Saccharibacillus brassicae: one gene and its partner. The main gene of each other region encodes a partner of the protein of the gene in region 2 in a complex. Links are inferred from orthologs where the notes say so. Each region holds a gene or a part of one and is shown on either strand. Other genes may lie near its edges. The genes, in order: secY and secA.

Region 1 (9,274 bases), 150 kb from region 2 along the record:
AAAACAAATCTTCGGATCAATACATCATCCGTCGCCGCACGAAGTAATGCGCTTATCCCGCATTGCTTCGCCGGCTAGGATTATGGAACAAGCCAGCTGAAGGGAGGACTACAATCGATGACACGCAGTCTCAAAAAAGGCCCTTTCATTGACGGATACCTGCTCAAAAAGGTAGAAGTACTGAACGAAGCCAGCAAAAAGGCCGTTATCAAAACTTGGTCCCGACGCTCCACGATCTTCCCACAATTCATCGGACACACTTTCGCCGTTTATGACGGTCGCAAGCACGTGCCGGTATACGTGACGGAAGACATGGTCGGACACAAACTTGGTGAGTTCGCGCCGACGCGTACTTACAAAGGCCATACCGACGACGACAAGAAAACAAGACGCTAAAACGGACATCATTAAAGTCCGAAGGGAGGTTATGATAGCATGGAAGCACAAGCGCACTTGAAATATTCCCGCATTTCTCCACGTAAAGCGCAACTGGTCGCTGACCTGATTCGCGGCAAACACGTGGGTGAAGCTATCGCGATTCTGCGCCACACTCCGAAAGCGGCATCCCCGCTCATGGAGAAGCTGCTGAACTCGGCGATCGCAAACGCAGAGCATAATCATTCGCTGGACGTCAGCAAACTGGTTATCTCGCAAGTTTACGTCAACCAAGGACCGACTCTGAAACGTTTCCGCCCTCGGGCAATGGGACGCGCAAGCCGGATCAATAAACGCACCAGCCATATCACTTTGGCTGTATCCGAAAAGTAAGGAGGGACAACTGTGGGACAAAAAGTAAATCCGGTCGGACTCCGCGTAGGGATCATCCGTGACTGGGAATCCAAATGGTACGCAGGTAAAGACTTCGGCACACTGCTGATGGAAGACGTGAGAATTCGCGAATACCTGAAAGCTAAACTTAAAGAATCCGCTGTCTCCAAGATCGAGATCGAAAGAGCGGCTAACCGCGTAAACGTGACGATCCACACTGCTAAACCGGGTATGGTCATCGGACGTGGCGGCGCAGAAGTTGAAGTACTGCGTGGCGAAATCACCAAGATTTCGAACGGCAAAAAAGTACACATCAACATCGCTGAAATCAAAAACCAAGAACTCGACGCTATTCTGGTCGCTGAAAGCATCGCACAACAACTGGAGCGTCGCGTATCGTTCCGTCGTGCTCTGAAACAGTCGATGCAGCGCACTATGCGTTCGGGCGCAAAAGGAATCAAAACTGCGGTTAGCGGACGTCTCGGCGGCGCTGAAATCGCTCGTTCGGAAGGCTACAGCGAAGGAACTGTTCCACTTCATACCCTGCGTGCCGACATCGATTACGGTACAGCTGAAGCGCACACGACTTATGGTCGTATCGGCGTTAAAGTATGGATCTATCGTGGAGAGATTCTTCCGCCAGCTAAGAAACAAGCTGCTCAGGAAGGAGGCAACTAATCATGTTGGTACCTAAACGTGTAAAACACCGTAAACAGCAACGCGGCAGTCTGGCCGGTCGTGCTAAAGGCGGTACTGAATTGAACTTCGGCGAATTCGGCCTGCAGGCGACTGAACCTTCTTGGATCACGAACCGTCAGATCGAAGCTGCTCGTATCGCCATGACCCGTTACATCAAACGGGGCGGTAAAGTCTGGATCAAGATTTTCCCTGACAAGCCGATTACTCAAAAGCCTCTCGAGGTTCGGATGGGTAGCGGTAAAGGTAACGTTGAGAAATGGGTAGCGGTTGTAAAACCGGGCAAGATCATGTTCGAACTTGCTGGCGTATCCGAAGAAATCGCTCGTGAAGCGATGCGTCTTGCTTCTCACAAACTGCCTGTCAAAACCAAGTTTGTGAAACGTGAAGAAGTGGGTGGTGAAGCAAATGAAGGCTAAGGAACTGCGTGACCTGACTACTGCCGAAATCGAACAGAAGGTCTCCGGATTCAAAGAGGAACTCTTTAATCTGCGCTTTCAGCTCGCTACCGGTCAGCTCGATAACCCGACTCGCATCAGCGTTGTCCGCAAGGAAATCGCTCGTGCCAAAACGGTTCTGCGTCAAAGAGAACTCGGGATCACTTCGTAATTCATTTTAACCCTCCGGGTATCAGGCCCGTTATTCAGGAAGGAGGCTAACCATGACCGAACAACGCAACTCGCGTAAAGTGTTGGTGGGTAAAGTCGTAAGCGACAAAATGGACAAGACGATCGTTGTTGTTGTAGAAACTTACAAAAAACACGAACTCTATCATAAACGCATCAAATCGACTAAGAAGTTCAAAGCGCATGATGAGAACAATGAAGCGAAAATCGGCGATACAGTAAGAATCGTTGAGACACGCCCGTTGTCGAAAGACAAGCGCTGGAGACTGGCTGCAGTCACTGAAAAAGCAATCATCATCTAATGAACGATAAGCTCGTCCGAAAGGAGGAAATATAAATGATTCAACCATTTACACGTTTGGCTGTAGCCGATAACTCCGGTGCGAAGGAACTGATGTGTATCCGCGTCCTCGGCGGTACGGGACGTCGTACGGCTAACATTGGAGACCTGATCGTTTGCTCGGTAAAACAAGCAACACCAGGAGGCGTTGTCAAAAAAGGCGACGTAGTTAAAGCGGTAGTCGTTCGCACGAAGCGTTCGGTACGTCGTAAAGACGGATCGTATATCGCATTCGACGAGAATGCAGCAGTTGTGGTAAAAGACGATCGCGGCCCGCGCGGCACGCGTATCTTCGGACCAGTAGCCCGTGAACTTCGCGACAAGGACTTCATGAAAATCGTTTCCTTGGCCCCGGAAGTTATCTAATATAATGCACGATTTTCTTAGCGGCCTGCCGGCCGGTGAGTCATAGGAGGTGTACCTGATGGCAAGAGTGAAAAAAGTTCTGGAATCCCACAACAACAAACTTCACGTGAAAAAAGACGATGTCGTTATCGTGATCAGCGGTAAAGACAAAGGCAAAAAAGCGCGCGTTATCGCCGCTTACCCTCGTGAAAACCGCGTGCTGGTCGAAGGCGTGAACATGGTGAAAAAACACCAGAAGCCAAGCCAAAACAACCCGCAAGGCGGAATCGTGGAGCAAGAAGCTTCGATCCACGTGTCGAACGTGATGCACGTTGACCCGAAAGACGGCGGCAAAGTAACCCGCGTAGGTTACAAGACGTTGGATAACGGCAAAAAAGTGCGCGTTGCGAAACGGTCCGGAGAAGTTATCGAATAATATCATTTTTTTGGAAAGGAGGTTCATCTTTCATGGTAACAAGACTGAAAGAACGTTATTTGAACGAAAGCACTCCTGCTTTGATGCAGAAGTTCAACTATACATCGGTAATGCAAGTTCCTAAGCTGGAGAAAGTTGTCATCAACATGGGTGTCGGCGAAGCCGTATCCAACTCCAAGGTTCTGGACACTGCCGTAGCCGAACTTGAGCAGATCGCAGGTCAAAAGCCTGTTATCACTCGTGCTAAAAAGTCGATCGCAGGTTTCAAACTGCGTGAAGACATGCCGATCGGAACGAAGGTTACACTGCGCGGCGAGCGTATGTACCAGTTCCTCGACAAACTGTTCAACGTTGCGCTTCCGCGCGTACGTGACTTCCAGGGTGTATCCAACAAAGCCTTCGACGGCCGCGGCAACTACACACTGGGTCTGAAAGAACAGCTTATCTTCCCAGAAATCCAATACGATCAAGTGGACAAAGTCCGCGGTATGGATATCGTCATCGTAACTACGGCGAAAACGGACGAAGAAGGCCGCGAGCTGCTCGCAGGTCTCGGAATGCCTTTCGCAAAATAATATCGGCCAGTATCTAGGGCCATGATCCATGACCCTGTTCTTCCGAAACTATCCAGGAGGTGTCAGGCTAAAGTGGCAAAAACTTCGATGAAAGTTAAACAGCAACGTACACCAAAATTCAAAGTGCGTGCTTACACGCGCTGCGAACGTTGCGGTCGTCCACACTCGGTGTTACAAAAGTTCAAGATCTGCCGTATTTGCTTCCGCGAATTGGCTCATAAAGGCCAGATCCCTGGCGTTAAAAAAGCAAGCTGGTAATTACCGCATAACAAGGAAGGAGGTTCACACATTATGACTATGTCCGATCCGATTGCAGATATGCTTACACGCATTCGCAACGCGAACGTGGTGCGTCACGAGAAAGTCGAAATGCCGGCTTCCGCGATGAAAAAGCAAATTGCCGAGATCCTGAAACGCGAAGGTTTTATCCGCGACGCGGAATTCGTACAGGATAACAAACAAGGCATGATTCGTATTTTCCTGAAATACGGTCAAAACAACGAACGCGTTATTACTGGTCTGAAAAGAATCAGTAAGCCTGGTCTGCGCGTGTACACGAAGAGCAACGAAGTTCCTCGCGTACTGGGCGGCCTGGGTATCGCGATTATCTCCACGTCCAAGGGAGTTATGACCGACAAAGAAGCTCGTCAAGCGAAAGCTGGCGGCGAAGTAATCTGCTACGTTTGGTAATCACGTCAGAACACAAGGAGGTGCAACAAATATGTCGCGTATTGGTCGCAAACCAATCGAAGTACCGGGCGGTGTTGAAGTAACGCTGAATAACACGGCGATTACGGTCAAAGGCCCTAAAGGTACTCTCACTCGTGAACTTCATAGAGATATGAAAGTAACGGTGGAAGCTAACACAATTACGGTAGAACGTCCTTCCGACAACAAAGAGCATCGTTCCCTTCACGGAACGACCCGCAGCGTTGTCAGCAACATGGTAAGTGGTGTAACGGAAGGTTTCTCCAAGTCGCTTGAACTGGTCGGGGTCGGATACCGTGCCAGCAAGTCCGGAGAAAAAATCGTCTTGAACGTAGGCTACTCCCACCCGGTCGAAATCACGCCGGAATCGGGAATCGAGTTCGAAGTTCCTTCGAACACGAAAATCATCGTTCGCGGAATTGACAAAGAGCGCGTAGGCGCTTATGCTGCTCAAATCCGTAAAGTACGCGAACCTGAGCCGTATAAAGGCAAAGGGATCAAGTACGAAGGCGAACGCATCATCCGTAAAGAAGGTAAAGCCGGTAAGAAGAAATAAACCGTTGCCTTTAACCTTATCCACAACCATAGCTTGCTCATGTAAAGCTGCTTAATAGGCAGATTGGGAAGGAGTGAAAGTACTCATGATTACCAAAGGTGATAAAAATAAAGCTCGCTTGAAAAGACACTTGCGTGTACGCAAGAAAATTCAAGGTACGGTTGAGCGCCCTCGTCTGAACGTATACCGTTCGGAAAAGCACATCTATGCCCAACTGATCGACGACGTAAACGGTGTAACCATCGTTTCCGCATCGACTATGGACAAAGAGCTGAAAAGCGAAATCACAAACGGCGGCAACGTTGAAGCTGCTGCCAAAGTTGGCACACTGGTTGCAAACCGCGCTAAGGAAAAAGGTCATGCCGTTGTCGTCTTCGACCGCGGAGGATACCTCTACCATGGACGGATTCAAGCACTGGCCGACGCAGCCCGCGAAGCCGGACTGGAATTCTAAAACGAAAAAAGGAGGTTAACGACTTGCGTGTAGATATGAGCACTGTAGGAGAACTGACGGAGCGCGTTGTACACATCAACCGCGTAGCTAAAGTTGTAAAGGGCGGACGCCGCTTTAGCTTTAGCGCACTGGTTGTCGTGGGCGACGGCCAAGGCAACGTTGGAGCAGGAATCGGCAAAGCCGGAGAAGTTCCGGATGCGATCCGTAAAGGTATCGAAGATGCCAAGAAAAACCTGATCCACGTTCCTCTCGTCGGAACAACAATCACTCACCTGGTAACGGGTAAATTCGGAGCGGGCAGCGTACTGCTGAAACCGGCATCCGAAGGTACCGGAGTCATCGCCGGCGGTCCTGTACGTGCAGTACTGGAACTGGCAGGCGTAGGCGACATCTTGACAAAATCCCTGGGTTCTTCGAACTCCATGAACATGGTCAACGCGACTTTGGAAGGATTGTCCCGTTTGAAGCGTGCCGAAGATGTGGCAAAGCTTCGCGGCAAATCCGTCGAAGAACTGAGAGGCTAAGGAGGGAACAACAATGGCTAAATTGGAAATTACCCTCGTACGCAGCCTGATCGGACGTCCGAAAAACCAACGCACGACCGTCAACACGCTCGGACTGCGTAAAACGAATCAAGTCGTCGTTCAAAACGACAACGCTGCGATTCGCGGTATGGTCAACCAAGTCAAGCACTTGGTTTCCGTAAAAGAAATCGAAGCTTAAATCCATCGCTCCGCAAGGAGCGAATTAATAGAATGAATCAAGGAGGTGCAACGAACGATGAAGTTACATGAGCTTTCTCCTGCTCCAGGTTCCAAAAAAGAGCGGAAACGCATCGGTCGCGGTACGAGTAGCGGTACGGGTAAAACAGCCGGACGCGGTCACAAAGGCCAAAACTCCCGCTCCGGCGGCGGTGTTCGTCCAGGTTTCGAAGGCGGTCAGAACCCATTGTACCGTCGTCTGCCAAAACGCGGATTCGTTAACCCGACCCGCAAAGAATACGCCATCGTCAACATCGAAGAACTGAACAACTTTGCAGAAAACACCGAAATCACTCCTGAGCTGCTTAAGGAACAAGGTATCGTCAAAGATGCCAAGAGCGGTATCAAGATCCTTGGCAATGGCGATGTGACGGTGAAATTGACTGTCAAAGCAAACAAGTTCTCTCAATCTGCGGTGGAGAAAATCGAGGCTGCCGGCGGTAAAACCGAGGTGATCTAATGTTCAACACCCTGAAGAATATATGGCGGGTCGACGACCTCCGTAAACGAATCCTGTTTACGCTGATGGTTCTGGTGATCTACCGTATCGGTACGTTCATTCCCGTTCCGGGAGTCAACACGGACGTGCTTCAGTCGGCTAACGAAGCCGGCAGCCAGTTGATGGGACTGCTGAACACCTTCTCCGGAGGGGCGCTCATGCAGTTCTCGATCTTCGCCCTCAGTATCTATCCGTACGTTACGGCATCGATCATCGTGCAGCTGCTGTCGATGGATGTCATTCCGAAATTCACCGAGTGGTCCAAACAAGGTGAACACGGTAAGAAAAAGCTGGCGCAGATCACTCGATACGGCACCATAGTTCTGGGTTTGGTTCAGGCGTTCGCCACGGCGATCGGATTCAACCGCATTTATAATGCGGAGATGATTCCGAACGCTACGACCGTCGATTATATCCTGATTGCGATCGTCCTGACTGCCGGTACATCCCTCTTGATGTGGATGGGCGAGCAGATCACGGAAAAGGGCATCGGCAACGGGATCTCGATTCTCATCTTTGCCGGGATCGTCGCAAACATTCCGGGGTATATCTCGACGACGGCTCAATCCGATTTCATCGTGGACGGTCAAACGTTCTTGAACGCGATGAAAACCGTGATTATCGTTCTGGTCTTGATCCTGATTATTGTCGGTGTTATCTTTATTCAGCAGGGGATCCGGAAAGTTCCGGTCCAATATGCGAAGCGGGTAGTCGGCAATAAAATGTACGGCGGTCAAAACACTCACATTCCGTTGAAAGTCAACGCTGCGGGTGTCATCCCGGTTATCTTCGCCGTTTCTCTGCTGCAGTTCCCGGTTATTCTCGCAAACTTCTGGTCGGGCTATGCCTGGGCAGCTTGGGTGCAAAACAACTTGAACTACAGTCAACCGCTTGGCATGGCGCTTTACGCGCTCATGATCATCGGTTTCACGTTCTTCTACACCTTCGTGCAGATCAATCCGCAGCAGATGGCGGAGAACATGAAGAAAAACGGAGGTTACATCCCAGGAGTTCGTCCGGGTAAAGCGACCGAGAAGTACATCACTCGCGTGATGTCGCGTCTCACCGTGACCGGTGCGGTATTCTTGACAGTCATTTCCCTGCTGCCGATCGCGTTCGGTTCGCTCTCCGGTCTTCCCCAATCGGTTCAAATCGGCGGCACTTCGCTGCTGATCGTCGTCGGGGTTGCGCTGGATACGATGAAGACGATTGAAAGTCAGCTGATTAAACGGCACTATAAAGGTTTTATCAATAAATAGCTCAGGTTCCGGACGGGTCCGACTCCATGCGCTCGCCCGGCGCCTTTTGTGCGGTTAGGCATGGGTTAGACGTAAGGAGTTGACATGACGTGAACATTCTATTCATGGGGCCTCCCGGGGCAGGTAAAGGAACACAGGCACAGGTCATTGTCGATGCATTCGGTCTTCCTCATATTTCGACGGGCGATGCTTTTCGCCTGGCGATCAAAGAGGGAACCCCAATCGGGGTCAAAGCCAAAGAATACATCGATCAAGGGCTGCTCGTACCGGATGACGTAACGAACGGTATCGTCCGCGAACGGCTGAGTCAGCCGGATTGCGAAAAAGGTTTCTTGCTCGACGGATTTCCGAGAACTCTGCTGCAGGCCGAAGCTTTGGATACACTTTTGCTCGAGTCTGGCCGTAAGCTTGATCATGTTATCAATCTGAATGTCGATCCGGAGAAGCTTCTTGTCCGGATTACGGGTCGTCGGATCTGCAGAACTTGCGGAACGACCTATCATGTAATCTTCAACCCGCCGAAGCAGGAAGGCGTGTGTGACAAAGACGGTGGCGAACTTTACCAGCGTCCGGATGACAATGAAGAGAGCGTACGCACGCGGCTTGAGGAATATGCAAGCAAAACGGCGCCTCTGATCGATTACTATGCAAACAAAGGCTTGCTGCGGCAGATCGACGGAGACCAGGAGATCGGTACGGTATCGGAAGGTATCCTATCCGTACTGCGAGGTTAACTGTAATGATCATTTGCAAGTCCGAAACGGAGCTCGGCTTTATGAGAGAAGCGGGACGGATTGTGGCTGAGACTCACCGTGTGTTGGAGAAAGCGATCAAGCCGGGCGTTACGACGGCCGAACTTGATGCGCTGGCCGACGCAACCATCCGCAGCCAGGATGCGGTGCCGTCTTTCAAAGGCTATAATGGTTTTCCGGCCAGCATATGTGCGTCGGTCAACGACCAGCTGGTTCACGGATTCCCCAGCGAGCGCAAGCTTCGGGAAGGCGATATCGTCACTTTCGATATCGGCGCGCAGTACCGCGGTTATCACGGCGATTCCGCCTGGACCTACCCGGTAGGGCGAATTTCCGATCAAGCCCAGCGGCTGCTGGACGTTACGGAAGGCTCCCTGTACGCAGGACTGGCACTTATTAAGCCGGATGTGCGTCTGTTTACCATTTCGCATGCGATTCAGCGATACATCGAAGCATCCGGAATGTCGGTCGTTCGGGAATTCGTGGGGCACGGCATCGG
Region 2 (17,407 bases):
AACTTTTTATGGGTTATCAGACGAAGGAGATTTAATTGCAATTAAAGTGAATGATGTTATTGAACTAGGGGGATATCCGTTTGTGGTAATGAGTGAGCAGTAATAGCTGGATAGGAAGAAAAGAAGGCTGTCATAAAGATATGACAGCCTTCTATTAATGTAAGTCACTTCTTTGCTATTCATTTTTTTTGATTTTGTCCGATAAAAAAGATAAATAAAACAAGTGGAGGTTGTCAGATGAATCTGCAGTTTTCTGTATCGGCCAGTCCTGCGGGAGGGCTTACAAAAGCCGTTCAAACAAGCAGCGTTTCTTCCACTATAGACAACCAGATGATACAAGCAGCGAGAAACACAGGGGAATTGACGAAATTGGAACATCAAGGAGTTTCTATTTCGATCAGCGACGAACAACTGCTCAAAACGATCGATCGCGCCGTGAAAGCTATGCAAGGACCGGAAACGACGCTTGAGATTAACATTCATGAGAAAACGCATCAGTTGATGATTAAAGTGTTAAACAAGGAAAGCGGAGAGCTGATTCGCGAAATTCCGCCTGAGAAAACACTGGATCTTGTAGCCAAAATGATGGAAATTGCGGGAATCTTGGTCGACCAGAAAGTATAGGGGGAATCGAAATGCGTATCAATGGTTTTTCGGGCATGGATATCGACAGTATGGTCAAGTCCCTTATGACTGTTCAACGTGTGCCTTTGGATAAGATGAATCAGCAGAAGCAGACGCTTCAATGGACACGTGACAATTATAGAGAATTCAACAGCCAGCTTGTTAATTTCAAGAATAAATTGTCCGACTTTGGCAAACAATCGACGACCAATACTCAGGTATCTACCGTTTCGGGTAATACCACTGCCGTCAAAGCAGAAGCAAATGCAAGTGCCAGCGTAGAACCTATGGAAGTGATCGTGAATAAACTTGCTACCAAGTCGACGGCTTCAAGTACGGCTGAATTGACGGCAGGCACTGCAGCTACAACCCTCAAAACGACACTGTCGCAAATTACGGGTGCAGGGTCGTCGGACAATTATAAAATGAAGATCAATAACAAAGAGATCGATGTATCGTCCAGCGACACCATAGAAGCTGTAATTATTAAAATCAATTCATCTGGCGCAGGGGTTACGGCTAGTTTTGACCAAATAAGCGGCAAGTTCTCTGTTTTGGCCAAAGAATATGGAGCTGCCGCAAATGTTAACATAGAATCCGGAGCTGCAACCGCAACTAGCGGAGATCTCTCGGGGCTGCTTAAATTATCCGTAACAAATGCCGTAGATGGACAGGTGACGATCAAAAACGCAGCTTATCCAAGTGGCAGAACGTTCGACACTTCCGATAATACGCTTAACGTAAACGGAATAAAGTTGACCATGCTGCAAGCAACCGGAACAAGCGGCTCTTCAATCGTCAATACCCAGTCCGATCCTACCAAAGCGTTGGATTCGGTAAAAGCGTTTGTCAACTTGTATAATGAGCTGGTTGACAAAATTAATACCAAAACCACTGAAGCCCGCTATAAAAATTTCACGCCATTATCCGATGAACAGAAGAAGGAAATGAAAGAGTCCGAAATCAAGCAATGGGAAGATAAAGCAAAAAGCGGTTTGTTGAAAGGCGATAGCATTCTGACATCCGCTGCTTCGAATATGCGATCGACTGTAGTAAGTTATCTCGGAGATTTAAGTTCGGTAGGGATTACAACCGGGCTTTATCACGAAAATGGCAAATTGAAGATTGATGAAGAAAAACTCAAAAACGCTTTGAGCACAGATCCACAGAAAGTGCTTAACATTTTTCAAGGTTCAAGCGCGGATCCTTCCAAAAAGGGACTTTTTGCGGATTTGAGCAAACAGGTTAATGGTACTTTGGATCAAATGGTGTCCAAAGTAGGTACGTCCAAATTCGATACTGCTGTTACGGGAGTGTTCAAGCAGGAGAGCATGATAGGACGACAGATCAAAGACTACGACAAAAGAATCAGTTCCATGACTGTACGCATGAATGCTATGGAAACTCGTTATTATAAGCAATTCTCTGCCATGGAAGAAGCGATGAGCAAAATGCAGGCACAGTCCTCCAGTCTGACTAATTCCTTAGGTTGATCATTAATCCAGTAAAGGGTGGGACAATTGATTAATTCTCCTTATGAAAGATATCGCCAATCTTCCGTTCAAACTTCTAATCCGGCACAACTTGTAGTGATGTTGTATGATGGAGCAATCCGTTTTGTGAATACGGCAATGAACGGACTTAAAGAACGCAAGTACGAGACGGTCAATACTAATCTGGGTAAAGCGCAAACGATTATCAGCGAATTGATGTCGACTTTGAACTTTGCTTATCCGATTTCGAAAGAACTCTTTTCTCTTTACGAATATATTAATCACCTTTTGATTCAGTCCAATATCAAAAAGCAGGAAGAACCGGCTGTCGAAGCTTTGGGGTACTTATCCGAACTGAGAGAAACGTGGTTGGAAGCCAGTAAAGCTTACGCTGCGGCTGGTGGAATATCTGCCGGAGTTTCTCATGGATAATTGGATTGCTCAATTGGAGGAGCTTACTCACCGAGCGGTGAATCAAGTCGAATCTATGCCTTACGAGGAATTTGAGCAGTTTGTGGAAAAAAGGCAAATCATTATCGATCAGTTGGAAAGCATTTTGATGGTAACCGCCGCAAATCCTCAACAAAAACAACGGTTATCCCAAGTGTTACAGCATGATGCGATTCTTTTGAATCGAATGAATACGCTGAAAGAAGAAGCTCATTCGAAGATCCAACAACGCGGACAAGCCAAAGCGCAAAGAAGCGCCTATGAAAGCCATTATTCTCCGGAAGCCATACTTATGGATCGACGCAAATAACATTCAAATTCCCCTGTTTTCTCTGTTTCGATACAGAGAGAGCAGGGTATTTGTTTTTTAATCCCTTTACTTGATTTAAGCCCTAGATTTGTGATTGCAAAAGGAGTTTTTGACTAATTATTTCGAATGATTATGATGTAACATATTGTAATGTAATCATTTTATATTCCAATTGACAGTCGCGAAGACAGGGTGGTATATTCGAGTAGTGGATCACACATTTTTATCTGATAACGAAGGGAATGTTCGTGCATGCAAGGTAAAGTGAAATGGTTTAACGCAGAAAAAGGTTACGGTTTCATCGAGACGGAAGAAGGCGGCGACGTTTTCGTTCACTTCTCGGCGATTCAAATTGAAGGATTCAAGACGCTGGAAGAAGGACAAGCCGTTGAGTTCGACATCGTTGAAGGCGCTCGCGGACCGCAAGCTTCCAACGTTACTCCTCTGTAAGTCGCGACAGCCGTATACCTGACCTACATAGAGAATTGTGCGTCAACGATTTATGCTGGTTGGAGACACATGGCTCAGCAGGAAGGCCCCGCTTATGCGGGGTCTTTTTCTGTTGATCTTATGAAATTCAGAAAAATTGACGATATAGCATATGAGTTATACAAAAACTGATTATATGTACTGAGAACAAGGAGTGGAAGTAGAATCATGGAAAAGAATATCGTTTATTTGTATTCAGTAGTTTTTAACGTTCTAAAGTATGTATCCGTATTGAATTTGTTTAAATTGATAAGAGTGAACCAATTGGTTTTCAGAAAGGTCACAGAACCTTCGGTTCGAATTGAATTATGGGTTTTTTTTAATTTTGCTTTAGCTTTATTGTCTGTTTATCTGGTTTACTTTTTTAAAGACTATAAAGCGATTACAATTCTGCTTTTAGGATATGGAATTATTAGAGTTTTTGAGATCGTGATTACGCAAATCAACATTTTATTGTTTGACCAATATAGAGCTGAACGAAAAAAGTATGGGGAAATACAGGCAGCAGAAGTTTTGGGAGACTATGCGGAAGCTGAACGTCTGCGTAAAGAAACGGCTTATACGATTGCTGGATTTCGAAGAATGGCCATTCTGCTTATACATAATTTTTTTGAGATCATTTTCTGGTTTACGGTTTCTTACCAAGTCATTGATCAGTCTTTCAAAATAGATGGCGACTTCGGGAACCCATTGGGTCAGGCTTTGTACATCAGTTTTGTTACTATGACTACATTTGGATCTCCTAACTTTGGCATTAAGGATAATTGGAGCCTGACTGTTATCTCGATTCAGTCCGCTATCGGAGTTGTAATGACTTTATTGACTTTTGCTCGCTTTATTTCTCTTCTGCCTCAGACTAAATCTGCAAACATACTGGAAAAAAAACAATAAAACTTGCAAACTGAATTTAAAATAAAAATTTAGGACTTTATCTTTTGATAGAGTCTTTTTGGCTTTTTAAATTTTCACACGGTCTTTAGATATGAAAATATCCCTTTATACCTAAGTTTTCGCTTTTCTCTAGCAAAAGATTTCTTTTATTAGATAAAAATAAATTAAAAGAAAAAATACAAGGAGAAACCGGTTTACAAGGCGTTTTTTGCGTTTAACAAGAATAGAGTAAGGATAGGGACTATTTTACTGGTTTTTCGTCCCGTACATTAGTTCGACCACATCTAAGGAGGGATCACACAAAGTGAGGGGAAAGAACAAAAAAGTATGGGCCATTTTGATTGCCCTGGTACTCGTCTTACATACTATGCTCGGCGCGGGAATCGGTCAGGCAAGGGCGGAGGAAGCGGCGCCAGCCGGAGAGACCGTTGAGCAGCAAGTCACATCCTCGACGGAAGGCAGCGTCGTTCAAGCGGACGTGCCATCCGAATCCGGACAGACCGGAGACCCAATCGTCGTTGAAGAAAGTCCTATAAGCGCAAACGAAGCAGCGGTGGAAGAAGTTCCTGCCGCGGACGCCGGAACTCCTGCCGTGGAAGCGGAAGAAGAAACGGCTCCGGCAGCGGATGCCGCGGCTCCTGTCGCCGAAGAAGAAACAGCTCCCGCAGAGAGCGTAGAGACGCCTGCCGTTGATACGGAAACGCCGGCGGCAGATGAATCGACTCCTGCGACCGACGAAGAGCAGACGCCGGAAACCGACGTCGAAACTCCTGCAAGCGAGGAAGAAGCGGCTGCAACCAAAGAAGAAGCAGACAAAGCGAAAGCCGAACTTGCTGCTAAAGAAGCAGCAGAGGCAGACGCAAAAGTAACACCCGTGATCGAAGAAAACATCATCACGAACGTGTCGATCACGAACCAAAACGGAAGTGTGATCGATGCCGACCACCCGGTTGACGTCAACGATGCGCTTCAACTGAATTATCAGTTCGCTCTCCCGGACGGTAAAGGATACGGAGAAGGTTCGACCTTCGATTTCAACGTTCCTTCGCAATTCCCGATTTACAACGCAGTCAATGCCCCTCTGTTCGCTACCGATAGCTCGGGCGAGACGATCGGTACGCTTCAAGTTACCACGGACGGTCACGTCAAACTCACGTTTAACGATTACATTGCCAAGCATTCCGATGTAAAAGGCAACTTGACGATCGGTACGGTACTGACGGAACAAACCGTAAATAACCAGGAGCAGGTTACTATTTCTTTCCCGATCGCGGGCGGACTCGTACCGGTTATCCTTTATGTCACAAAACCGGACAATACCGATCCGATTCGAAACGATGCCAACCTTTTCTACAAACTGCATACCTCTACCAATTACGCGGATAAACAGGCTGCATGGGGTATTTTCATCAACAAAGATATGCTCTCGCTTAACAAGGTTGTCGTAAAGGACACGTTCCCGAACGGTGGGCTTGAACTGGTCAAAGCTTCGATCGCTGTCGAAGTCGAAGGCACTGAAAATGGCAAAGGAAACGGTCAGTACAGTGCTTATGCAGGCAGCTACACGGTAGAAGTTTTGGAAAACAATTTGCGTAAAGGGTTCGTCGTAACTTTCAATGAGCCTGTAACGCAAAGTCTTCGCATTACTTATACGACCAATTACGACAGCAGTAAATTGACGGACGCTACAGTGAATCAAGGATTCGTCAATCGTGCGAATCTGACTGCCGAGATCCTTGGCAAAGACGGACAAGGCCCTGCGGAACAGATTACCAAAGAATCGCAAATCGCCTTCTACGAGCCTTTCGTTGACAAAGACGGCGCGCAGAACGGAGATCGCCTGAATTGGTCGATCACGATCAACAAAAACCAGTCCACGATCACCAATGCGACCATTATCGATACGGCGGGCAACAGCCAGACGCTGGATCGCGAATCCTTCCGTCTGTACCAAGCGGCCGTGGATCGCAATGGCGTGGTAACCAAGACGGGTACCCTGCTGACAGAAGGCACGGATTATATGTTGAATATGGCAGCGGACGGCACAACCGGATTTACCCTGTCGTTCAACAATCCGATCAATTCCACTTACGTGCTGGAATACGCTTCGACCTTTAACGCCGCTGAGACGAAAGACCTTACGGAAATCGTCAACAACGTTCGTTTTACAGGTGAAGGCATTCGGGGCGGGATCGTGGAAAGTCAAAGCAAAATCACGGTACGCGTAACGACGGGTTCCGGTTCGGGTTCCGGGACGATCCCGGTAACACCGCCGACGACGCCACCAACAACGCCGCCGACGACGCCACCAACAACGCCGCCGACGACAGAGACGCCTCCGCCAACGACGACGCCACCGACAACGGAGACGCCGCCAACGACGGTAACGCCGCCGGATACGACTGTACCGGAAAATCCGGTTCCCGTAGGACCGCCGGTCATCGTGGTGCCGACTCCGCCGACGCCGGTAACGCCGACGCCGGATACGACGATTCCGGACGATACAACGCCGGTTGGACCTCCGGTCGTGCCGACTGAGCCGGATACGACGATTCCGGACGACACGACGCCGGTTGGACCTCCGGCCGTGCCGACGGAACCGGTTATGCCGATTCCGGACGAGACGATCCCGCAGGGACCTCCGATCGTTCCGGTTCAAGAGCAGCCGATTCCGATGCAGCCGATCGTTTCGATCCCTGACGACTCCGTGCCGCAAGGAATGCCAGTAGTCGAAGGAACGGTAGTGCCGAACGAAGAGACACTGCCGCAGACCGGCGAAAGCAGCAGCCTGCCGTACGTGATGGCCGGTGCCGGCCTGATCCTGTTCGGACTGCTGATGAGACGCCGTTCCGCTAAAAACGCCGAATAAGCGCTTTTCGCGGCAAATACGAAGCAGCCTGCCCCCGTTTTCGCGACTCCCGCGAAAGCGGGGGTTTTTGCATGCGTGCGGCTTTGGCTTTTATGCGTACATGCGTTCCTGCGTTTGCCCGGCGGCTTTTAAGGTTAAAAGAGAAGATAGCGGCAAGTCGGAAACGGAGTCCCGGACGAGGTGATCCGATTTGCCGATAAAGCGTTAACACTCTTTTTACTCGGCGTTAACGCTGTGCTATAATGGTGATATAAGGAGGAGTGCCCTATGGATTTTGCGATTCGCGGACAACACATTGAAGTTACTGACGCTCTGAAGGATTACATCGACAAGAGACTCAGCCGACTCGAGAAGTACTTCGATATTCCCCCTGCTACGGAAGGTACGGTTACGCTTAGCGTGACGCGCGGCATTCACAAAGTAGAGGTGACGATCCCTCTTCCAGGCGGCGTGTTCCTGCGCGCGGAAGATCGGAGCGACGACATGTACACGTCGATCGACTCGGTGCTGTCGAAACTTGAGCGCCAGATTCGCAAACACAAGACCAAAATGAACCGCAGGTTCCGTCAGGACGAAAGCCTCAAAGGGTTGTTCGTCGACGAGGGTGCCAACGCTTCCGTCTCCCCGTCCACGGACGAGGAAGAGGCCGAGGACGAACTCCAAGTGGTACGCAGCAAGCGATTCCTGCTCAAACCGATGGACGTCGAAGAAGCTATTCTGCAGATGAACATGATCGGCCACAACTTCTTCGTCTTTTCGAACATCGAATCCGAGACGGTCAACGTCGTGTATCGCCGTAACGACGGCAAATACGGCCTGATCGAACAGGAATAAGGCACGACTTTCACAAAAAAATCAAATTTTTTTAAGAAAAAGGGCCTTATCCGCATCGGATGAGGCTCTTTGTGCGTATATAATATGTTGGAAGTTTTACGGAAGAGCGGCCAGGCGGCCTTTTGCGCGGTTGCCCGTGCCCGCTCAAGCTGGTACAATTTAGGCAAACCATCCGTTTTGCACGAAAGGGGCACAACATGTTAGGACTTGTCAAAAAAATCTTCGGGGATATGAACGAACGGGACGTCAAGAAGTTCATGCGCACCGTGGAGATCATCAATAAAATGGAACCCGATTTCGAGAAGCTTACCGATGACGAATTGAAGCATAAGACGGTCGAGTTCCGTGAGCGCCTGGCCAAGGGCGAATCGGTTGACAGCCTGCTGCCGGAAGCTTTCGCAACGACGCGTGAAGCGTCCAAGCGTACGCTCGGCAAGCGCCATTACGACGTGCAGTTGGTCGGCGGCATCGCCCTGCATAACGGCCGGATCGCGGAAATGAAAACAGGGGAAGGCAAGACGCTCGTCGGCACCCTCCCGGTCTATCTGAATGCTCTCGTCGGCAAAGGCGTGCACGTCGTTACCGTCAACGATTATCTCGCCCAGCGCGATAGCGAGGAAATGGCTCAAGTCTACAATTTCCTTGGCATGACCGTAGGTCTCAACCTGAGCGGCATGGAGCACTCGCAGAAGCAGGAAGCTTACGGCTGCGACATCACGTACGGCACGAACAACGAGTACGGGTTCGACTACCTGCGCGACAACATGGTGCTGTACAAAGAGCAAATGGTACAGCGCCCGCTGTATTTCTGCATCATCGACGAAGTGGATTCCATCCTGATCGACGAAGCGCGTACGCCGCTGATCATCTCCGGCCAGGCGCAAAAATCAACCGAGCTGTATTTCCTTGCGGACCGTTTCGTGAAGCGTCTGCAGGTGGAAGAGGATTACACCGTCGACATCAAGATCAAATCGGTCTCGCTGTCGGATAAAGGCGCGGCCAAAGCCGAGCGCGACTTCGGCATCGACAATCTGTACGACCAAAAGCACGTCATGCTGAACCATCATATCGTGCAGGCGCTCAAAGCGAACGTAATCATGCGCCGCGATGTCGACTACGTCGTCGTCGAAGACGAAGTTGTCATCGTCGACGACTTTACGGGCCGCCTGATGGCCGGCCGCCGTTACAGCGACGGCCTGCACCAGGCGATTGAAGCGAAGGAAGGCATCACGGTTCAGAACGAGAGCATGACGCTCGCGACGATCACGTTCCAGAACTACTTCCGGATGTACCGCAAGCTGGCCGGCATGACCGGTACGGCAAAAACGGAAGAAGAAGAATTCAAAAAGGTATACGGCCTCGAAGTGCTGCAGGTGCCGACGAACCGGCCGAACCAGCGTCAGGATTCGCCGGACGTCGTCTACAAAAGCGTCGCCAGCAAATTCCGTGCGGTCGTAACCGAGATCGAAGAACGCCATGCCAAAAACCAACCGATCCTGGTCGGTACGGTCTCGATCGAGAACTCCGAAGTGCTGTCGGAAATGCTGAAGAAAAAAGGCATTCGTCACCAGGTACTGAACGCGAAGTACCACGCCGAAGAAGCCGAAATTATCTCCAGCGCCGGTCAACCGGGCGCGGTTACAATCGCGACCAACATGGCGGGACGCGGTACCGACATCATGCTGGGCGAAGGCGTGCAAGCTGTAGGCGGCCTGCACATCATCGGTACGGAGCGCCACGAATCGCGCCGGATCGATAACCAGCTGCGCGGCCGTGCCGGACGTCAGGGCGACCCGGGTTCGACGCAGTTCTACCTGTCGCTCGGCGACGAACTGATGAAGCGTTTCGGCGCGGATAACGTGCTGAACATGATGGAGCGCCTGGGCTTCGAAGAAGACCAGCCGATCGAGAGCCGCATGATCACCCGCGCGGTGGAATCGGCGCAGAAGCGGGTCGAAGGCAACAACTTCGATACGCGCAAAATCGTGCTCCAATACGATGACGTGATGAACCAGCAGCGCGGCGTGATCTACAAGCAGCGTATGGAGCTGCTGGAAGCCGACAACGTCAAGCAGATCGTGCTCGACATGATCCGCGGCACGATCGAGCGGATCGTCGAAGCGCATACGGGCGACGATATCCCGGAAAACTGGGAATTGGAGCAGGTGGCCGAGTATATCAACGCCAAGCTGCTTGAAGAAGGCGAGATTACCCGCGACGAGCTGTGGGGCAAAGAATCTTCGGAGATTACGGAGTACCTGTACGACAAAGTCGAACAGCGCTACAACGAACGCGAAGCTTCCCTCGGCGAAGCGATGGTCCGCGAATTCGAGAAAGTCATCGCGCTGCGCGCGGTCGACCGGAAATGGATGGATCATATCGACGCCATGGATCAGCTCCGTCAAGGTATCCACCTGCGGGCATACGGCGGTACCGATCCGCTGCGCGAATACCAGTTCGAAGGTTACGAAATGTTCAATCAGATGATCGCCGGCATCCAGGAAGAGGTGGCGACGTACATCATGAAAGCACGCGTCGAATCGAACCAGCAGCGCGAAGCCGTGATCGACGAGAAGAAGATCAGCACCAACAGTCCGACGCCGGAAAAGAAAGCTTCCCGCAAAGACCGTCGCGCCCAACGTTAATCGTACACCCTCCTGCATGAGCAGGTAACAGCTCCCCGATGAGTTCGGCGGCTGCGTTCGGAATCCCGCGGCACGACCGCCGGATTCCGGCGTACCGCGGCGCGAGCCCGGGCATACGGCCCGGTTTCCGAAGTTCTTTTCGGAAGCCGGGCCGAAGGGCTGTTTACGGGCGGTTTATCCGCCGACATAAACGAGAGAAGCCGCAAGCGGCTTTTTAGACTACCAACGAGGTGAAGAAAAATGATCGATCCGAATGTCAGACACGATCTGCGCGAGTTGACGCAGAAATTAACCAACCTTAGGGGGTCACTTTGACTTAGATCTCAAAGAAGAAATGATCTCCAACTTCGAAGAGAAAATGGCCGCTCCCGGTTTTTGGGACGACAGCGATAAAGCGCAGGCGCTGATTGCGGACATGAACGCGGTCAAAGGCTCGCTTGACCAATATCTGAAAATGCAGCAGGATTTCGACGACGCCGTGCTGATGGCGGAACTCGCCGACGACGAAGACGATCAGGAAATGGCGGATGAAGTGGCGGCAAGCGTAGCCGATCTCATGACGCGCATGGGCGAGTTCGAACTGCAGCTGCTGCTGAGCGAACCTTACGACAAGCTGAACGCCATTCTGGAGCTGCATCCGGGCGCCGGCGGCACCGAGTCGCAGGATTGGGGACTTCAGCTGCTGCGGATGTATACGCGTTGGGCCGAGAAGCGCGGCTTCAAAGTCGAGACGCTCGATTACCTGCCGGGCGAAGAAGCCGGCATCAAAAGCGTGACGCTGCTGATCAAAGGCCATAACGCCTACGGCTATCTCAAAGCGGAAAAAGGCGTGCATCGCCTCGTCCGCATCTCGCCGTTCGATTCATCGGGCCGCCGCCATACGTCGTTCGTATCGTGCGACGTCGTGCCGGAGATCGACGACACGATCGATATCGATATTCGCACGGAAGACCTGAAGATCGACACGTACCGCGCAAGCGGCGCGGGCGGTCAGCATATCAATACGACCGATTCGGCCGTCCGGATTACCCACCTTCCGACCGGCGTGGTCGTGACGTGCCAGAATGAACGCTCGCAGATCAAAAACCGCGAACAGGCCATGACGATGCTCCGTTCCAAGCTGTATGAACGGGAGATCGAAGAACAAAAGCGGCAGTTGGCAGAGATTCGCGGCGAACAGTCGGAGATCGGCTGGGGCAGCCAGATCCGCTCGTACGTGTTCCATCCTTACAGCATGGTCAAAGACCATCGCACGTCGCATGAAGTCGGCAACATCGGCGCGGTCATGGACGGCGATCTGGACGGATTCATCGACGCTTACTTGCGCAGCCAGCTGAAGATCGAACCGTCGGAGTAAGCGGGAGCCATGTCAACGAGCAAAGGCGGCAGAAAGCCGCTGGTCCCGCTTCACGGCGCCAAACGAAACGCCCTCGATACGACGCTGATTGTCGTGGGCGCTTTTATTACGGCGATCGCGTTCAACCTGTTCCTGCTGCCGAATCAGATCGCGTCCGGCGGCGTGTCCGGCCTGTCGATCATTATCAAGGAATGGTTCGATTTCGAGCCTGCTTTTACCCAGTGGATCTTCAATATCCCGTTGTTTATCGCCGGGGTGATTTTTCTGGGCAAACAGTACGGGGCGCGCACGCTCGTCGGTACGATTTGCCTGCCGCTTTTCATCTTCCTCACGCGCGACTGGCCGATCTCGACAACCAATCCGCTGCTCGGTTCGCTGTATGGCGGAATCGGCGTCGGCTTGGGCCTCGGACTCGTGTTCCGCGGGCGCGGCTCGACCGGCGGCCTGTCGATCGTGGCGCATCTGCTGCAAAAGTTCAGCGGACTCAGCCTGTCGCTGAGCGTCATGCTGGTCGACGGCACGGTTATCGTGCTGGCCGGCTTCACGTTGTCGTTCGAAAATGCGCTGTATGCACTGATCGGGCTGTACGTGACGGGCAAAGTGATCGACGCGGTGGAGATGGGCCTCGGGTATACGAAAGTGGCCTACATTATTACGGATAAGCGCGAAGAGCTTACCCGGGTGATTTTGCAGGACCTCGACCGCGGCTTGACCGAACTCAGCGCACGCGGTGGCTATACCGGCGAGTCCAGGCCGATGCTCATGGTCGTAATCGGCCAGAGCGAGACGAGCCGGCTGAAGACGCTGGTGCGCTCGGTCGATCCCGAAGCGTTCGTCGTGATCAGCAACGCGCAGGAAGTGCTGGGCAAAGGATTCAAGATCCAGATCTGAGCGAAAACCTGCGCAAAACAAAAACCGCTTCCGGAGTCTCTCGACTTTGGAGGCGGTTTTTGCATATGGAATCGGATCTAGGTCGACAGCCGGTCGATCTCTTCCCGCGTCAGGCCGGATAACCGCATCGTCTGTTCGGCGCTCATGCCTTCCGCGAGCAGATTGCGGGCGATTTCCTGCCTCGCTGCCCGTTCGCCTTCGGCTTTGCCTGCCGCCATACCTTCAACCTTGCCTTCTTCCAAGCCTTTACGCCGCATTTCGTAATACTCGTCGCGCAGCGCTTTTGTCAGATTCGAAATCATGCTATCCACTCCTTTGGGATCGTTGAACTCGTCGAGAATATGGCCGATCTGTTCGGTTTCCTTCGGATTGATCAGTTTGAACCACGATTTGAACAGCCGGAAAAGTTCGGGACTGAGTGTTTGCAGCATGCGGCTCGACTTCTTCAACTGTGCGGTGAACGATTCGGCACCCGGATGCTGCTCCACGAGAAAGATGAGCCCCATCAAGTTATCCATCTCCTGCAGTTTGCGTTCGTCAAGCCGTTTGACGTCAAGGAGCACGTAACGAAAATTCAACAGTTCTTCGCCGAAATGCTGCTCGCCGCCCAGCATTTCGCGAAAAGAACGGGCCGCGGTCCATGCGGAACTTCCATTGTATAAAACGATCGGCACGATCGCGGGCAGCCGATAACTTTTTCTGCGCACCTCGGCGGGCGGAGCGTTAAGGCTGACGTCGCGCCAGATCTCCGTCATGTACGTCAGCAGCCGGTGCGGCATCTCGAAGTCGACCCGGGATTGGAACTCCAGCAGCAAATAAAAGTAAAACTCCTGTCCCCGTATACAGGCTCGGTAGACGAGATCCGACTCTTTTTCCTTATAATCGCTCAAAATATACGACTTGTCGACCCGCAGCAGGTCTTCCCCGGCAATTTGCCGCGCCCATTCGCCGGGCACGAAGTTCTGCAGCAGTTCGGCGAACAGGGAACGGCTGGACAGCAGCGATTTGTAGGCTTTGTCGTAAGGGTGATGCAGCGGTCTTTTTCGATCCGGATGCATAGCGCAATCTTCCTCTCGGGAACAAATGATTCAAAGGAGATCGCGCCGGGGTCGGAAGATGCGCCGGATCTTTTCTTTTTATGAAGTATACTCTTTTCATGAAGAAAAGGGAATGTATGTTCCTGTTTTCGTATCTGCTTTTTTTCTCCTTGCACGGAATGTAAACTTTTTCGCGCAAGGTTGTATTTATATGATACCGAACGTATAATAATACATATTATTCACGTTCTATGCACGGTATATGCATGTATGCCACATATTCATTCGAAAGAACCTTATAGAGCGGAGGCCAGGAAGAAATGAGCAAAGACAAGATCAAAGCGGCGATCGTAGGCGCGACCGGTTACGGCGGGGCGGAGCTGATCCGTCTGCTCCAGGCGCATCCCCATGTCGAAGTCAGCTGCGTGCTGTCGTCGTCGAGCAGCGGCGTTCCGCTGAGCGCGAGCTTTCCCCATCTGACGAACCTTATCGAACTGGAGCTTGAATCGATCGAGCCGGCGAATATCAAAGCCAAAGCCGATGTCGTCTTCCTGGCCACGCCTGCGGGCGTAAGCGCCGAGCTGACGCCTAAGCTGCTGGAACAAGGACTCAAAGTCATCGATTTGTCGGGCGATCTTCGTCTCAAGGACGGAGCCGTCTACGAGAAATGGTACAAACGTCCTCCGGCATCCGAAGACGTGCTGGCCCAGGCGGTATACGGGCTGAGCGAGATCTACGGTGAGTCCGTCGTCGGGCGTGCGGCGATCTCGAATCCGGGCTGCTTTCCGACGGCGACGCTGCTCGGCCTGATCCCGGCGGTGAAAGCGGACTGGATCGACCCGGCGACGATCATCATCGATGCCAAAACCGGCGTGTCCGGCGCGGGACGCGGAACCGGGCTCGGCACGCATTACGGCGAGATTAACGAAAGCGTGAAAGCCTATAAGGTCAACGCGCATCAACATATTCCGGAAATCGAGCAGGTGCTCGGCGAAGCAGCCGGCGCGGAAGTGGTCGTGACGTTCACGACACACTTGATTCCGATGACCCGCGGCATTCTGAGCACGATGTACGCTTCGGTCAACGAAAAGCGGAGCACGCAGGAATTCATCGATTTGTATCGAACCTTTTATGCAGGGCGTCCGTTCGTGCGCATTCGGGAAAACGGCGTCATGCCGGCAACCAAAGAAGTCTCGGGCTCGAATTACTGCGATATCGGGTTTTCGGCGGACGAACGGACCGGCCGCGTCACGATCGTGTCGGTCATCGACAATATGGTCAAAGGCGCGGCGGGACAGGCGATCCAGAACCTGAATCTCATGATGGGCTGGGACGAAGCGGAAGGTCTCCGTTTCGTTCCGATGTATCCTTGATTCCATAGCGATTATATACCGAAAGGCGGAAGCGGCTCATGGCAGTTCCTTCTTATACCGTCGTCGAAGGCGGATCAATCATTACGCCGAAGGGATTCCGGGCATCCGGTCTTCACTGCGGTTTGAAAAAAACGGACAGAAACGATATCGGCGCCATCGTGTGCGAGGTTCCCGCTTCGGCGGCGGCCGTCTATACGACGAACCTGTTCCAGGCGGCTCCGCTGCAGACGACCCGCGACAGCCTGGCGAACGGCGTGCTGCGCGCGGTCATTGTGAACAGCGGCAACGCCAATGCGTGCACGGGGACCCAGGGCGACGCGGACGCGTCCGAAATGCGCGATCTGGCAGCTAAAAGTTTCGGCGTGAACCCGGAAGACGTGGCGGTCGCTTCGACCGGCGTCATCGGAGAGAATCTGAAGATGGACTGCGTGCGAAGCGGCATCGCCCGCCTGGCGGACGTGCTGGCAGGCGACGCGGATGCCGGAGAACAATTCAGCCAGGCGATTCTGACGACCGATCTGGTCAAAAAAGAGCTGTGCGTCTCGCTGCCGATCGACGGGCAGACCGTGACGATCGCGGGCGCGGCCAAAGGCTCCGGCATGATTCATCCGAACATGGCGACCATGCTGGCCTTTATGACGACGGATGCCAAAATCGGCAGCGAAGCGCTGCACAAGCTGCTGCGGCGCACGACCGAAAACACGTTCAACATGATTACGGTGGACGGCGATACGAGTACCAACGACATGCTGGTCGTTATGGCGAGCGGTCTGTCGGGGCAGAAGCAGGAGCTGGACGAAGCCCATCCGGATTGGGCGGCTTTCGCCGAAGCGTTCGTGCGGGTCTGCGAGCATCTGGCCAAAGCGATTGCCCGCGACGGCGAAGGCGCGACCAAGCTGGTCGAAGTAACCGTAAGCGGCGCGGAGAGCGAAGAGTCCGCACGGGCCGTCGCGAAGACGGTCATCGGCTCCAGCCTCGTCAAAACGGCCGTATACGGCGCGGACGCCAACTGGGGACGCATTATCGCGGCCGTCGGACGCGCGGGCGTGCCCGTTCATCCGCATACGGTCGATATCAAGCTCGGCGATATCGTCGTGCTGACGTCTTCCCAGCCGGTCGCGTTCGACGAAGAGTTGGCGCTGGAATATTTAAAAGGCGATACCGTGACCATCTCGGTCGAGCTGAACATGGGCGAAGCGCAGGCGACTGCCTGGGGCTGCGACCTGACTTACGATTACGTGCGCATCAATGCGGCGTACCGGACATAAATCGAACCTATTGCCGTACCAAGCGCGGCCGGCGCAGGCCGAACCGCGAATCGATACAAAGCCGGAAGTTACCGGCGCATCTGGAGGGATAGTCATGCAGCGACAGTCGTACCGCTTCCCGCACGACAAAGGGTCTTCGGCCCCGCTTCGGCAGGATTCGGACACATCCGACGTGCAAGCCTCGTTCGTCATGAAATGCGGCGGCAGCACGCTGGCCGCTTTGCCGGAAGCATTCTTTGCCGATCTGGCGCAGCTTCAGGCAGACGGCGTGCGGCCGGTCATCGTGCACGGCGGCGGCCCGGCGATCTCCGACAATCTGGAGAAGCTCGGCATTCCGACGGAGTTCGTGCACGGCCTTCGCCGCACGACCGAAGAAGTGCTCGACGTCGTGGAAATGGTGCTTGCCGGAACGATCAACAAATTGATCGTGCGGCGCATTCAGTCCGCCGGCGGCAAAGCGCTCGGGCTGTCCGGCTCCGACGGCTCGCTGATCCAGGCCGAGCCGGTCGCGAATGCCGCCGAAGTCGGCCTGGTCGGCGACGTCGTGCGCGTGGAAGCGGACATCGTCGCCGGCGTGCTGAGCATGGGCTACATGCCCGTCATCGCTCCACTGGGCGTCGACGCCCAGGGACAGCGCTATAATATCAACGCCGACACGGCGGCCGGCGCGGTCGCTTCCTTCGTCGGCGCGCGGCGCATGATCGTCGTGACCGACGTGCCCGGCATCCTCAAGACGGTCGACGGCGTCAAAGCGGCGCTGCCGTCCGTCACTTTTGCCGAGATCGAAGACATGATCGCAAGCGGCGAGATCTACGGCGGCATGATCCCGAAAGTCCGCGCCGCGATGAAGTGCCTTCACGGCAACGTCGAAGAAGT

Evidence for each region.
Region 1: the proteins of secA (region 2) and secY are in contact, whole or in part, in a crystal structure (PDB 3DIN), measured with the Thermotoga maritima proteins. The link is inferred for Saccharibacillus brassicae from one-to-one orthologs. Residues at the interface, in WP_004082002.1 of Thermotoga maritima: Glu261, Ala262, Arg263, Lys300, Ala301, Arg302, Thr303, Ile304, Ile305, Leu323, Tyr324, Asp325, Pro326, Val329, Ser330, Tyr333, Ile336, Lys340, Phe345, Val349, Glu363, Phe364, Tyr374, Ser375, Gly376, Gly377, Glu393, Ile395, Thr482, Ser483; in WP_004081795.1 of Thermotoga maritima: Glu108, Gly109, Glu110, Glu111, Ala236, Glu237, Arg238, Arg239, Ile240, Thr241, Ile242, Gln243, Tyr244, Ala245, Arg246, Arg247, Val248, Thr249, Gly250, Arg251, Arg252, Val253, Tyr254, Gly256, Ala257, Ser258, Thr259, Tyr260, Leu261, Pro262.

What each region holds. Positions count from the first base shown.
Region 1 is NZ_CP041217.1:1,800,820-1,810,093, reverse strand. The notes cover bases 5,892-8,873. They hold secY (preprotein translocase subunit SecY), read left to right. Parts: upstream 5,892-6,724; coding sequence 6,725-8,023; downstream 8,024-8,873. Other genes in these bases: map (type I methionyl aminopeptidase), read left to right, coding at 8,763-8,873; FFV09_RS07595 (adenylate kinase), read left to right, coding at 8,113-8,757; rplO (50S ribosomal protein L15), read left to right, coding at 6,285-6,725; rpmD (50S ribosomal protein L30), read left to right, coding at 6,042-6,227; rpsE (30S ribosomal protein S5), read left to right, coding at 5,892-6,028. In the rest of the region: rplB (50S ribosomal protein L2), read left to right, coding at 1-47; rpsS (30S ribosomal protein S19), read left to right, coding at 118-396; rplV (50S ribosomal protein L22), read left to right, coding at 436-768; rpsC (30S ribosomal protein S3), read left to right, coding at 781-1,446; rplP (50S ribosomal protein L16), read left to right, coding at 1,449-1,883; rpmC (50S ribosomal protein L29), read left to right, coding at 1,873-2,073; rpsQ (30S ribosomal protein S17), read left to right, coding at 2,126-2,392; rplN (50S ribosomal protein L14), read left to right, coding at 2,428-2,796; rplX (50S ribosomal protein L24), read left to right, coding at 2,855-3,211; rplE (50S ribosomal protein L5), read left to right, coding at 3,244-3,786; FFV09_RS07635 (type Z 30S ribosomal protein S14), read left to right, coding at 3,859-4,044; rpsH (30S ribosomal protein S8), read left to right, coding at 4,078-4,476; rplF (50S ribosomal protein L6), read left to right, coding at 4,508-5,050; rplR (50S ribosomal protein L18), read left to right, coding at 5,136-5,504; more of rpsE, read left to right, coding at 5,528-5,891; more of map, read left to right, coding at 8,874-9,274. UniProt on the Escherichia coli protein: The central subunit of the protein translocation channel SecYEG. Consists of two halves formed by TMs 1-5 and 6-10.
Region 2 is NZ_CP041217.1:1,948,336-1,965,742, reverse strand. The notes cover bases 7,784-10,881. They hold secA (preprotein translocase subunit SecA), read left to right. Parts: upstream 7,784-8,157; coding sequence 8,158-10,605; downstream 10,606-10,881. Other genes in these bases: hpf (ribosome hibernation-promoting factor, HPF/YfiA family), read left to right, coding at 7,784-7,960. In the rest of the region: FFV09_RS08280 (FkbM family methyltransferase), read left to right, coding at 1-103; FFV09_RS08275 (flagellar protein FlaG), read left to right, coding at 238-624; flagellar filament capping protein FliD, read left to right, coding at 636-2,117; flagellar export chaperone FliS, read left to right, coding at 2,145-2,549; flagellar protein FliT, read left to right, coding at 2,542-2,877; FFV09_RS08255 (cold-shock protein), read left to right, coding at 3,130-3,327; FFV09_RS08250 (hypothetical protein), read left to right, coding at 3,535-4,257; FFV09_RS08245 (LPXTG cell wall anchor domain-containing protein), read left to right, coding at 4,562-7,126; more of hpf, read left to right, coding at 7,394-7,783; FFV09_RS08225 (YitT family protein), read left to right, coding at 11,972-12,853; FFV09_RS08220 (Rpn family recombination-promoting nuclease/putative transposase), read right to left, coding at 12,931-13,911; argC (N-acetyl-gamma-glutamyl-phosphate reductase), read left to right, coding at 14,211-15,263; argJ (bifunctional ornithine acetyltransferase/N-acetylglutamate synthase), read left to right, coding at 15,302-16,531; argB (acetylglutamate kinase), read left to right, coding at 16,722-17,407. UniProt on the Escherichia coli protein: Required for protein export, interacts with the SecYEG preprotein conducting channel.